Streptosporangium sp. NBC_01755: one gene and its partner. The protein of the gene in region 2 interacts with the protein of the main gene of each other region in a pairwise test. Links are inferred from orthologs where the notes say so. Each region holds a gene or a part of one and is shown on either strand. Other genes may lie near its edges. The genes, in order: OG884_RS02600 and rsfS.

Region 1 (6,252 bases), 650 kb from region 2 along the record:
CACGGTGTTGCGGTCGGGCAGGTAGTTCCTCAGGTTGGCGCGGATCGTGCGGTCCCAGTCGATGTCGGCGACCCGCCTGGGCCGGTGGGTCCTGGCCGAGCGGTCCAGAGCGCCGGTCACGGCGGCCTTCGTCTTCTGCACCAGCCGCCGCTCCAACTCGGAGACGACCTTGCTGACCAGCGCCCTGGCCGACTCTCGCGCCTTCTCGGGCATCACCCGGTTGAGCGACAGGAGGGTGCCGACCATGTGGACGTCCGGCTCGACGGCCTCCAGCATCTCCGGCTCCATCAGCAGCCGGGTCAGGTTCAACCGCTCGACGGCGTCCTTCTGCATGACCTGGACGACGGTCGAGGGGAAATAGGATCGGATGTCGCCCAGCCAGCGCGCCACCCTGGGTGCGGAGGCGCCCAGGCCACCGCTCCGCTCGGCCGAGCCCTCGCCCCCGTTGTACAGCGCTGCCAGTGCCCCGTCCATCTGGGCGTCGGTTCCGGCGAGCGAGCACCCGGTGCCGTCGGCGTCACCGCCCAGGACCATCCGCCAGCGGCGCAGCCGCTCATCCATCGATGCTCCCCGTCCTTCCCAGAATCGTCAGCACGGTCCGCACGGCCGCCGCCGCGCGTTCCTCGTCGAAGTCCTCCGCGTCTGGTGCCCGGCCTGCGCCGCCGCCGGTGCCCGTGCCTGCGCCGAGAGAGCGGACGCGCGAGCCGATCGAGCGCCGCTCAGGGGCGGCGAAGGCGCCGAACGTCCTGCGGAGCAGGGGCAGCACGTCGACGAAGGTCTCCGGGGCGAGTCCGATGAGCCACTCGTCGACCAGCCCGAGCAGCCGGGAGTCGTGTACGAGCAGCAGCCCGCCCCCCGAAAGGAACCCCTCGATCCAGGCCGCCGCCCTGGCCGGCGGGTGCCCCGCCGACATCGCCAGTGACATCCGCCGGCCCACCTCGGCCGTGTCGAGGTCGGCCGCGTCCAGCAGGATCCTGGTGAGCCGACCCTCGATGAGCCCGTGCAGGTCGCTCCGGCCGGAGGCTCCGCGCAACGCCACCAGCCACCGCCCCTGCGATGGTTCCTCCCCTGAGTCGGCAGAGCCTCCTACCGGACGGGCGGGCTCGTCGTCGAGCAGGGCGACGGCGGCGTGGACGGCGTCTATGTGGCGGATCAGGTCGCGGGCGGCGTCGTCGTCGAGACCGGTGACGGCGCCACCGAGACCGACGCAGATCCTGGTGAGCATGGCCAGGGCGATGGTGGCCAGGCCGGTGGCGGGGGTGCCGCGCACGTCGCCGTAGCGCTGGGCGCGGACCATCGCCGGGAGCGCGGCCATCAGGTGCGTGACGTCGCCGTCGAGCGCGGCCCGCGCCGATAGGGCATCCAGCACGTGCGGCAGCGCCTCCGGCAGGTCGGCGAGCAGGCAGCGCTCCACCAGGCCGGTGAGCCCGGCCAGCGTGACCCCGCCGGACGCCCCGCCACCGGACATCGCGCCGGACCCGCCCGGCCCGCCGCCTCCCGGTCCGGGTATCCCCGACCCGGGCGTCGCGCCGGGTGTCGTGATCCGGGTGGCCGTGCCGAGCGCCCTTCCCCCGTCGGCGAGGTCGCGGACGCGGGCGGCGGCCGCCGCAGGGACGGTCGTGCCCCAGGCGCTCGCCTCGATCAGGTCGATGTCGAACTCGGGCCGCCAGGTGAGCGACCACGACTCGCGGAAGGTGCCCTTGCCCCGGCTCTCCTGGGGGGCGCCCCAGCCGACGCCGAGCAGGCGGAGCCTGTGCAGCAGCCTGCTGCGCTCCAGGTCGAGGGGTTTGCGCAGGTCGAGGTCGTACTCACGGTCGAGCGCCTCGGGCTTGAGCCTCACCCGCCGCTGCTCCTCGCGCAGGTGGCGCTGGAGGGGGACCATCGGGGTGGTGTCCGGCACCTGGCCGAGCCGCTCCCCCACGACCATGCGTCGCTGGATCAGCTCCACCGGCAGGTCGTCGCCCTCGCACAGCACCGCCCTGACCGCCTCGGTGACCTCCGCCAGCCCGGCCAGGGGCCGCCCCCTGAGCACGGCCAGGCTTTCGGCGAGCCGGACCGCCTCGATGACGTGGGCGGAGGAGACCGGCAGGTCCTCCTCCCTGAGCACCCCGGCCGCCCCGGTCAGCCACCGCTCGACGGGACGGTCGGGGGAGGCGAACAGGTGGTGGTACCAGCCGGGGGAGGTCACACCCGCGCCGTACCCGCTCCAGGAGGCCAGCCGCCCGTACGTCCACGGCACCCAGGTGATCTCGGCCCTGACCTTGGGCAGCCCTCTGAGCAGCGCGTCGTCGGCCTTCGCGGTGGGCAGCCCGGCTCCCCAGGGCGCTCCCTCACGCGCCGTGCCCGCCAGCGCGGGGACGTGCCAGGCCCCGCAGACCACGGCGATCCGCTCGAACCCGTCCCTGACCGCTCTGCGGATCGTGCGCCGCATGAAGGCTTCGCGCCGCGCCTCGTACTCGTCGGCGACATGTCCCTCGCGGACCGCCTCCACGGCCTCGGCGATCATGTGGAACGGGGTGTCGCCGCGGTGCTCGACGGCGTCCTCCCACCACCGCTCCGGGTCGTCGTATCCGGCGGCGCGGGCGAGGGCCCCGATCGGATCGATCCGTACGACCTCCGGAGTGACATCACCCTTTTCGCCGTCATGCGCCGTTTCAGCACGGAGGTCTGGAGCCTCCGTATCCGGTGCGCGCGCCCCGGCTTCGTCCGGATCCTTCCCCCGCTGTGGTTCGGCGTCACCGGTCGTGTCAGGGCGGGAGGCGAGGCTGTGCGCGGCCGGCAGGTCGCAGAAGCGGACCGGGATGCCCGCCCCGACGGCGTGGCGGAGTGCCTGCCACTCGGGGGAGAACACCGCGAACGGCCAGAACGCGGCAGTGGACGGCTCGCCCGGCACGTGGGCGAGGAGCGCCACCGGCGGCTGAAGGCCGGGGTCACGGGCCAGCTCGACCAGTTCGTCCGCCTCGGGCGGGCCCTCGATGAGCACGATGTCCGGCTTGAGGCGGTCGAGCTCGTCGCACAGGGACCGCGCCGACCCGGGACCGTGGTGCCGAACCCCCAGCACGGAGACGCTCACCGTTGCCCCCCGCCCGGTGAGGAAGCCGCCTCACCGGCCGTCGGAAGCGGCCCCCTCTCCGAGGTCACCGCCTCAGCCCGCGTCACGGCAGGCCCGGTAGAAGTCGCGCCAGTCCTGACGCTCGCGCACCACGGTCTCCAGATACTCGCGCCAGACGACGCGGTCGGAGACCGGGTCCTGGATCACCGCACCGGCGATGCCCGCGGCCACGTCGGAGGGGCGGAGCACCCCGTCGCCGAAGTGCGCGGCCAGCGCGATGCCGTTGGTGAGGACGGAGATGGCCTCGGCGGTGCTGAGCGTGCCGCTGGGGGATTTGACCTTGGTGCGGCCGTCCTCGGTGACACCGGTGCGCAGTTCCCGGAAGACCGTGACGACGCGGCGGATCTCCTCCAGCCCGGTGAGGGTCTCGGGCAGCTCCAGGGAGCGGCCGAGCTGGCCGACCCTGCGGGAGACGATGTCCACCTCCTCCTCTGCGGTGGCCGGCACCGGCAACACGACCGTGTTGAACCGGCGGCGCAGTGCGCTCGACAGGTCGTTGACGCCGCGGTCACGGTCGTTGGCGGTGGCGATGATATTGAAACCTCGCTCGGCCTGCACCTCCCGGTTGAGCTCGGGAATCGGCAGCGTCTTCTCCGACAGCACGGTGATCAGCGCGTCCTGGACGTCGGAGGGCATCCGGGTCAGCTCCTCCACGCGGGCCAGCCGCCCCTCGGCCATCGCCCGCATCACCGGGCTCGGCGTGAGCGCCTCCATGGACGGGCCCTCGGCCAGCAGCCTGGCGTAGTTCCAGCCGTAGCGGATGGCCTCCTCCGCGGTGCCCGCCGTTCCCTGCACGAGGAGTGTGGAGTCACCGCTGATCGCGGCGGCCAGATGCTCCGACAGCCAGGTCTTGGCGGTGCCCGGCACGCCGAGCAGCAGCAGCGCGCGGTCGGTGGCGAGCGTCGCCACGGCCACCTCGACGATGCGCCGCGGCCCGATGTACTTGGGGGTGATCTGGTCGCCGTCACCGAGGACGTAGGTGGTCACCGCCCAGGGCGACAGTTTCCAGCCCGGCGGACGGATCCGGTCGTCGCCCTTGGCCAGGACCGCCAGTTCCTCGGCGTACTGGTCTTCGGCGTGGGCCCGCAGAACCGTTGTCACTGTGTGAGCTCCTTCAACATGTCGTCGCGGAAACGCAGGAGGGCGGCGACCTCCTGGATGGACGGCTCCAGCGAGAGCCGCCCGGCCATGTCGTGCAGTGCCGGATCGATGCGTTCACCGGCGAGCTTGGTCAGCTCGCCGAGGTTCCACGGCTGGGTGCCGGACACCTCGATGATCTTCTGGAGGACCGCCGTGGCCAGGGCCGGCCCCCAGGGGGCCGCGGCCCCGCCGAGAACCATGATCAGTTGGCCGTCCAGGCCGTGCCGCCGTACGAAGTCGGCCGCGACGCTCTCCTGTCTGTCACGGGGCAGCGCGGCCAGCAGGTCGGCGATCGGATCCCAGGCGAACAGCTCCAGCGCCCACTCCGGGTCACCCTGGAGAACGGCGGCCCTGACCCAACCGGCCATGACCTCGCGGCTCCAGTCAACGATCTTCATGCGGACCAGCTCCCGGGGCGGCCGGCCGAGCAGCCGGGGCCAGACTTCGAGCGGTGTGCGGGCCACGGCCTGCTGCAGCCACCAGCCCCGCTCGCCGGTCCCCCGGGGTGCCTTCGCCCGGATGCCGTCGCGTTCCATGGTGCTGTCGCAGGCCACCGGCGGGTCGACGTGGATCTCACCGCCGGCGACGGTGACGTACCGGGCGACGCGCTCTGCCATGCGCAGGGCCAGGCGCGATCCGGGGAGCCGGGTGAGCAGGTCGGCCGCCTGGTGGCGGACCTCTCGGCGGCGGTCGTCGAGCGCGGACTCCAGGAACGGCTCGTCCTCCGGCGACAGCCCGGCGCTGAGAGCCTCCAGGAACGCCGCCCTGTCGTCGGGGCCCTCCTTCTCCCAGGTGGCGGCGAGCAGTTCCCTGGCCCTCGTCGGATCGGCCGTCCGCAGCTCGCCCAGGTGGACGCGACGGTCACCCGAGGTGCCGAATTCCCAGACCTGCGAGGTCGGCTCGGAGCCGGTCGCGGCCACTCCCGTGACCTCCTCCAGCAGGAAGCCCCACGCCGGGTTCAGCCCCGCCAGCCAGCGCCCCCGGTTTCCCGCCAGGACACCGAGGTACGGGCGGATCGACCTGTCCCTGGCCGCGTGGTCGAGGAGCTCGGGCAGCAGGTGGGGCGAGAGGCGGTATCCACGCCCGGCCGCGGTCTCCAGCCACTCGGTGAGCAGTCTCGGCTGCTCACCACCGAGAACGCGGGCGAGCCTGTCGCCCGCGGCGCGCGAGACCTCGGGCCGCTCCTCGGGCGCCGCGAGGGCCGGCGGCTCGCCCGGGGCGATCGGCCGCCGTCCCGCGCGCATCCGCAGGGTGTGCACGGCCGCGTGCCCGAGCAGCTCGACCTCGCTCGCTCCCTCCCCCGGCAGCGGGCGCCGGTCGGTCCCGACGAGCGCGGTGGACACCAGTTCCTCCCAGTCGGCGGAGGCGTTCACAGGGTGATCACCCGGCCTTCCTCATCCCAGGTCGTGAGGGGACGCAGGCCCCTCGGGGTCCATTCGGCGGCGACGGTCAGCGGGTGACCGCCCGAGGTGGCGACCAGCCGCCACGGGGTTCCCACGGACTCCTGGAGCGGCAGCCCGCCGGAAGGGCCGGCTAGGAGCCGCGAACCACTCCCCGCGGGGGTCACCCCCTCCAGCACGAGCGGCCAGGAGTCGAGCCAGGGGTCACCCGCCAGAGCCTCGGCCACCTCGTCCAGTGCCCGCTCGATGGTCAGGCCGGGCGGCGGACCGCTTGGGGCGGCATCATGGGCGGTGTCGTAGCGGGCGGCGACCACCGCGCGCAGCGGAGTCGAGCCTGGATAGAACGCCAGGTCGGCGTCCACGGTCGTGCCGGTGACGAGCGAGGCGTCGAGGGCCTGTCCGACCGGCGCGAACGAGAGCACCAGCGCCGCCCTGCCCGTCCGGCGCCCGCGCAGCCAGACCCGGCGCGCGATCAGCCGGTCGTGCTCCTCGTCGCGCCGTCCCAGCACGTCCCACAGGTCGCGGACGGGCTCCCCCGCGAGCACCTCCTCCTTCGTCACCGAGAAACCGACCCGGTCGCGCACCCTTTCCAGAAGCCCC
Region 2 (5,994 bases):
ATCCGGGCCTCGACGGGGACGGCGCCGATCGGGAGAGCCCGGTGTCCCGCGTGCGCACCGGCGCGGCCGTCCTCGACGGGGAACGGGCCGGCTGCGGCCTGGCGGTACCCCGCGCGGGCGGCGTGAGACGGGGTGCCGGGGTCCGGACAGGTGCCGAGGAGGCTGTCGGAACGCCGACGACCTGCGGCCCCGTCTGCGGCCCGTCGGCGCCCCCAGCGGGAGCCCGGAGTCTCCGGTACGGCCGGCGACGGCGTTGAGGGGCTCGATGCTCGCGTCCTCGAAGACCTCGCTGCGGAGCACGTCGCGGACGCCGAACCAGGCGACCGAGATCGCCAGGACGGTGGCCCCGCACCACACCGCTACAAACCCCAGCGTTTGCCGCACGTCACGGATTATTGCGTCATATGTCCCATAATTCACTACCGTTACATGACATGGCGACAGTTCTAGTGGTCGAAGACGACGAGTACGTACGATCCGCGATCATTCAGGAACTCAGCAGGCGCCAGCATGCCGTACGCAGCGCGGGACGTGCCCTCGACGCCCTGAGGGAGATCACCCAGAACCCCCCGGACGCGGTGGTCCTCGACCTCGGACTCCCCGACCTGGACGGGGCGGAGGCTCTCAAGATGGTCCGCAGCGTATCCAGCGTCCCCGTCATCATCGCCACGGCCAGGGACAACGAGGCGGAGATCGTCCGCCTGCTCCGGGCGGGGGCCGACGACTACCTGGTGAAGCCCTTCTCCGGCGACCACCTGAACGCCCGTCTGGACGCCGTACTGCGCCGGGCGCGGAGCGCGACCCCACCGCCGCTGCTGCGCGTCGGCGCGCTGTCGGTGGACCTGAACCGGCGCGAGGCCCACCTGGACGGCGCCCCCCTCACCCTCACCAGACGCGAGTTCGACCTCCTCGCCTACCTCGCCGCCCGCACCGACCGGGTGATCTCCCGCAAGGAGTTGCTCACCGAGGTGTGGCAACAGTCCTACGGTGACGACCAGACGATCGACGTCCACCTGTCGTGGCTGCGGCGCAAGCTCGGCGAGAGCGCGTCCTCCCCCCGCTACCTGCACACCGTACGCGGTGTGGGGGTCATGTTGATCACACCGCCGTGAGACGGACCCTGGCCCTGCTCACCGTCGCCGGGACCTCGATGATCGCCCTGGCCTTCCTGATCCCGCTCGGGCTCATCGTCAGGGAGATCGCCCACGGCCGGGCCATGGCCGAGGCCGAACGGCAGGCGTCGGCTCTGGTCCCGGTGCTGGCCATCACCGTCGAGGAGGCCCGGTTGACCCACGCGCTGCTCAGCACGGGCGCGCGGTCGGCCCGGCGAGGCGTGCCGAGATCCGCGGCGAGCGCGAACCGGACGGCGTGGTGAAGCCATCACATCCCATGGCCGCTTGACACAAACGGCCATGGGATGTCTGACCTGCACCAAAGCGCAGGTCAGAGGCCATTTAACTGTGGAGCTATGGGGATTCGAACCCCAGACCTCCTCCATGCCATGGAGGCGCGCTACCAGCTGCGCCATAGCCCCTGGTCACCGCTTCGAGTGCTCTCGTCGCGGCGCTTGGGAAGCATATAAGGACACCGACATGTTCACCTAATCGACGGCCACACGGCCCGCGCCCGCCACCGGGGCGCAAGCCGCACCGTACGAGGTCACTCCTGGGTGGCCTCGGGGCTGTCGTCGCTGCTGACCGGCTCGGGGAGGGTCCCGGCGTTGTGCTCCAGCAGGCGCCAGCCCTTGCGCGACTCCTCCAGCACCGACCACGAACAGTTTCCCAGGCCGCCCAGGGCGGGCCAGAACTCCTGCGGCAGGTTCATGAGCCTGGCGATGCCGAGCCGGATCGCCGCCCCGTGTGAGGCGACGACGAGCAGGCCGTCGGAGTCGACCTGCGCCGCCCAGCGGCGCACGGCCGACGCCACCCTGTCGGCGACGTCGCCGACCTCCTCACCACCGGGCGCCTCCCAGGCGGCGAACTCCCGGGGCCACCCGGTGGAGATCTCCTGGCGGGTGAGCCCCTCCCACTGACCTCCACCCCGCTCACGCAGGTCCTTGTCGACCGCCACGTCCAGGCCGGTGACGCGGGCCAGTGCCGAGGCGGTGTCGAAGGCCCGTTGCAGGTCGGAGGAAACGATCATGCTCGGGCGGAGCGCGGCGAGCAGCGAGGCCGCGCGGGCGGCCTGTGCGATCCCGGTCTCGTCGAGCGGGATGTCGCTGTGCCCCTGGAAGCGGTGCTCGACGTTCCACAGCGTCTGACCATGTCTGAGACAGACGACGCGACGGCTCACTCAGCTACCGCCCCGCGGGCGCGCTGGGCGGCGACCTGGGTCACGCTGTCCGGCAGCGCGATGGAGGGGCAGTCCTTCCACAGGCGCTCAAGCGCGTAGAAGGTGCGGTCTTCCTCATGCTGGACGTGCACGACGATGTCGATGTAGTCCAGCAGGACCCAGCGGCCCTCGCGCTCGCCCTCGCGGCGGACGGGCTTGGCGTCGGCCTCGATCCGCAGCCGGTCCTCGATCTCGTCGACGATGGCGCGGACCTGGCGGTCGTTGGTGGCGGAGCAGAGCACGAACGCGTCGGTGATGACGAGTTGATCGCTCACGTCATAGGCGAGGATGTCATCGGCCAGCTTGTCCGCCGCCGCCTCGGCGGCGAGCCTGACGAGCTGAATGGATCTGTCGGTTGCTGTCACGGTTTGGGTCAGTCCTCCTGCTAGTCGGCGCTGTCACCTATCAGGGTGCCCGATTCGGCGCTCGTTGAAGAGCCACCGTTTGAACAACGCCTATCGTGTGCCACCCGATTCCGTGCCGCAAACGGATTGACGGCCTGATCGGGGGCGTCCTTCGCGGTCGGGGCCGCGCTTGCCGATCTCCGGTGGGACGGGCACGGGCCCGGACCGTTCAGCGATCAAGCCGGTTGAGCTGCGGATACTCGTCCCACGCAAACTTCTCGAATCATAGCGAAAATCAGCGAAACACGTCCTGATCCAAGCGGGATCCGACCTGATGAGAGGATTCGATCATGAATGCGGCTCTCGAACTTCCCGGAAATGCCCGAAGGCAGCGGAAGGATGATGCGAACGCCGGTCGGCCGCCCTCTCAATGGTAAAGACCACGTTTGTTGATGTACTGGACGATGCCGTCGGGGACGAGGTACCAGATGGGCTCGCCCGAGGCCACCCGCTCGCGGCACTCCGACGACGAGATGGCCAGCGCCGGGATCTCCACCAGGCTGACCTTGCCCTCAGGAAGGCCCGGGTCGTGCAGGACGTGGCCGGGCCTGGTGGCACCCACGAAGTGCGCGATGGTGAACAGTTCGTCGACGTCGCGCCAGCTCAGGATCTGGGCCAGGGCATCGGCGCCGGTGATGAAGTAGAGGTCGACGTCGGGCCCCCAGGCGGAGGAGATCTCCCTGAGCGTGTCGATGGTGAAGGTCGGTCCCGGGCGGTCGATGTCGACGCGGCTCACCGAGAAGCGAGGGTTGGAGGCGGTCGCGATGACCGTCATGAGATAGCGGTCCTCCGCCGCGGAGACGGTCCTGTCCGCTTTCTGCCAGGGCTGTCCCGTCGGCACGAAGACCACCTCGTCAAGGTCGAAGTGGTGGGCGACCTCACTGGCCGCGACCAGGTGACCATGGTGGATCGGATCGAAGGTCCCGCCCATGACGCCCAGGCGCCGCTTCCCCTGCCCGGTAGGCGCGTTCATCATGAAACGGACCATACGCGCAAGCCGTACAGAGCTTTTAATCACCCCCCGCGCGTGGCAGGCAGACCCGACGTAGCATGCCGGACATGACCACCACCCCGGATCGCAACCGTGTGCAGCTTCCCGGCATCAGCTCACGCGCCTACGAACATCCCGCTGACCGGTCCGCGCTGGTCGCCCTCCGATCGCTCAGCGGATTCGACACGGTGCTCAAGCAGATGTCCGGCCTGGTCAGCGAGCGCCGCCTGCGCCTGATCTACCTCGCCTCGGCCGTACGCACCGGTGACACGCAGTTCCGAGCGCTGCACGACATGGGCCGCGACGCGGCCTACACGCTCGACCTCCACCGCATTCCCGAGGTCTACGTGCAGCAGAGCCCGCTGGTGCAGGCGAAGGCGATCGGCTTCGACGACCCGTTCATCGTCGTCACGACCGGCCTCCTCGACCTGATGGACGAAGAGGAGCAGCGCTTCGTCATCGGCCACGAGACCGCCCACATCCTGTCGGGTCACGCGGTCTACCGCACCATGCTCGACATCCTGACCCGTCTGGCCTCGCGCGTGGCCTGGATCCCGCTCGGCTACATCGGCCTGCGCGCGATCGTGGCCGGCCTGGAGGAGTGGCACCGCAAGTCCGAGCTCTCCGCCGACCGCGGCGGCCTGCTCTGCGGCCAGGACCCCGACGCGGCACTGCGCGCCCTGATGAAGCTCGCCGGCGGCTCGCGGCTGCACGAGATGAACATCGAGGCCTTCCTCGACCAGGCACGGGAGTACGACACCGCGGGCGACGTCCGCGACGGCCTGCTCAAGGTCCTCAACCTGCTGGGCACCACCCATCCGTTCGCCGTCTCCCGCGTCGCCGAGCTCGACAAGTGGCGCCGCGGCGGCGAGTACGACACGATCGTCGCCGGCGAATACCCCCGCCGCACCGACGACTCCAACGCGAAGATCTCCGAAGAGGTCAGGGCCGCCGCCCGTTCCTACCGTGAATCCTGGTCGCAGTCCCAGGACCCGTTCATCGGTGTCCTGCGCGACGTGGCCGAGGGTGCCGTCAACGCCGGGGAGCGCATCTTCAACCGCTTCTCCCGCCGCGATGGAAACTGAGGGAAGGTTCCGCCAGCGGGGTCCGGGTGACTGCCCCCGGACCCTTTCCTCTTTCCCTGAGCGTGTTTCCCTGAGCGTGGAGACCCCGAACCCTGGGCCCCGCCCCACGGATCCTGCCATGGCGAGGTTCGGTCGGCTGCCGCCTCGCGAGGCTGAGGACGGAGCCGCGGCGTGCCGCGGTGACCGCCGGCCACGCGGCGAGACACGGCCCTGACGGACCCCTACACGAGAAGGGCGATCACGCGTACGGCCGCGGAGCACAGGGCGACGAAGCCGCCCAGCACGGCGAGCGCGCGCAGGCCCTCCTTCCGGAGCTCGACGAGCCGGGCGCCGATCCGCTCGATCTCCCTGCCGAGTAGGCCGCCGCAGACGACGCCGAACACAACCCCGGAGGCGGCGACCGGGGCGGAGTGCAGCCACCACTCCGGCGGCAGCGAGCCACCGAGGGTAAGCCAGAGCGCGAGACCCGCGAGGGCGGCCGCCGGCAGCCCCGGCCAGACCAGGACGGTCAGCAACGAGACGGCGAAGATCACTGGGAAGCACAGCACCCGCAGGGCCACCCGGACCCTGGCCGACTTGCGCTTCCTGACCAGCCAGTGCCCGGCCCAGAGTGCGCGGGCCAGCGTGGCGAACAGGCCGGTGACGGCGAAGGTGGCCGGCGGCCAGATGACCGTGGCCACGACGCACGGCACGGCCAGCACGGCCAGCAGGAGCAGTGCCGCGTTACCCGTGGGCAGCGGCCCTGCCCGGCCCGGGGCCTGGAGTTCCCCGGCCGCGCCGCCGGATCGCCTTCCGCCCGCCTGGCGCCGGGTCGCCTTGCCGCCCGCGGAGGAGGGACGCCCGCCCCGCGAGGCCTCCCCCGCCGCGGAGGCCGGACGCCCGCCGCCGGGCACCTCAGCGGTCGGGGAAGCCTGACGCCCACCCCGTGACGTCTCCCCCGCCGCGAGGAGCGCTCGCCCCGCGCGGGGCGCCTCGCCTGAGGCGAGCGCCGCCCGCCCGCCGCGTGACGTGCCCTCCGAGGCGGCAGGAGAGCGTACGGCCCGCGCGGGCTCCGCGGAGCCGTCCGCCGGGGCGGGTGACCTCCCCCTGCCTGTCTCCGCCCTGGCCGGCCGGCCGCTCCTCGCGGACTCGTCGCCCTTGGCGCGGGGCTTGGAACGGCTCTCCCGCTTCCTGGCCGGGCCGG

Evidence for each region.
Region 1: the proteins of rsfS (region 2) and OG884_RS02600 interact in binary tests that used the Escherichia coli proteins (3 or more experiments, as listed by UniProt). The link is inferred for Streptosporangium sp. NBC_01755 from one-to-one orthologs.

Annotation. Positions count from the first base shown.
Region 1 is NZ_CP109131.1:623,285-629,536, forward strand. Bases 2,180-5,179 are described here. They hold OG884_RS02600 (ATP-binding protein), read right to left. Parts: upstream 4,214-5,179; coding sequence 3,146-4,213; downstream 2,180-3,145. Other genes in these bases: OG884_RS02595 (DUF5682 family protein), read right to left, coding at 2,180-3,073; OG884_RS02605 (DUF5691 domain-containing protein), read right to left, coding at 4,210-5,179. Outside these bases: OG884_RS02590 (VWA domain-containing protein), read right to left, coding at 1-561; more of OG884_RS02595, read right to left, coding at 554-2,179; more of OG884_RS02605, read right to left, coding at 5,180-5,625; OG884_RS02610 (SWIM zinc finger family protein), read right to left, coding at 5,622-6,252.
Region 2 is NZ_CP109131.1:1,277,236-1,283,229, forward strand. What follows is about bases 993-3,734. They hold rsfS (ribosome silencing factor), read right to left. Parts: upstream 2,697-3,734; coding sequence 2,289-2,696; downstream 993-2,288. Other genes in these bases: OG884_RS05375 (response regulator transcription factor), read left to right, coding at 993-1,112; OG884_RS05380 (hypothetical protein), read left to right, coding at 1,109-1,375; OG884_RS05390 (histidine phosphatase family protein), read right to left, coding at 1,660-2,292; nadD (nicotinate-nucleotide adenylyltransferase), read right to left, coding at 3,103-3,711. Outside these bases: more of OG884_RS05375, read left to right, coding at 435-992; OG884_RS05405 (M48 family metallopeptidase), read left to right, coding at 3,786-4,811; OG884_RS05410 (serine/threonine-protein kinase), read right to left, coding at 5,033-5,994. UniProt on the Escherichia coli protein: Functions as a ribosomal silencing factor. Interacts with ribosomal protein uL14 (rplN), blocking formation of intersubunit bridge B8.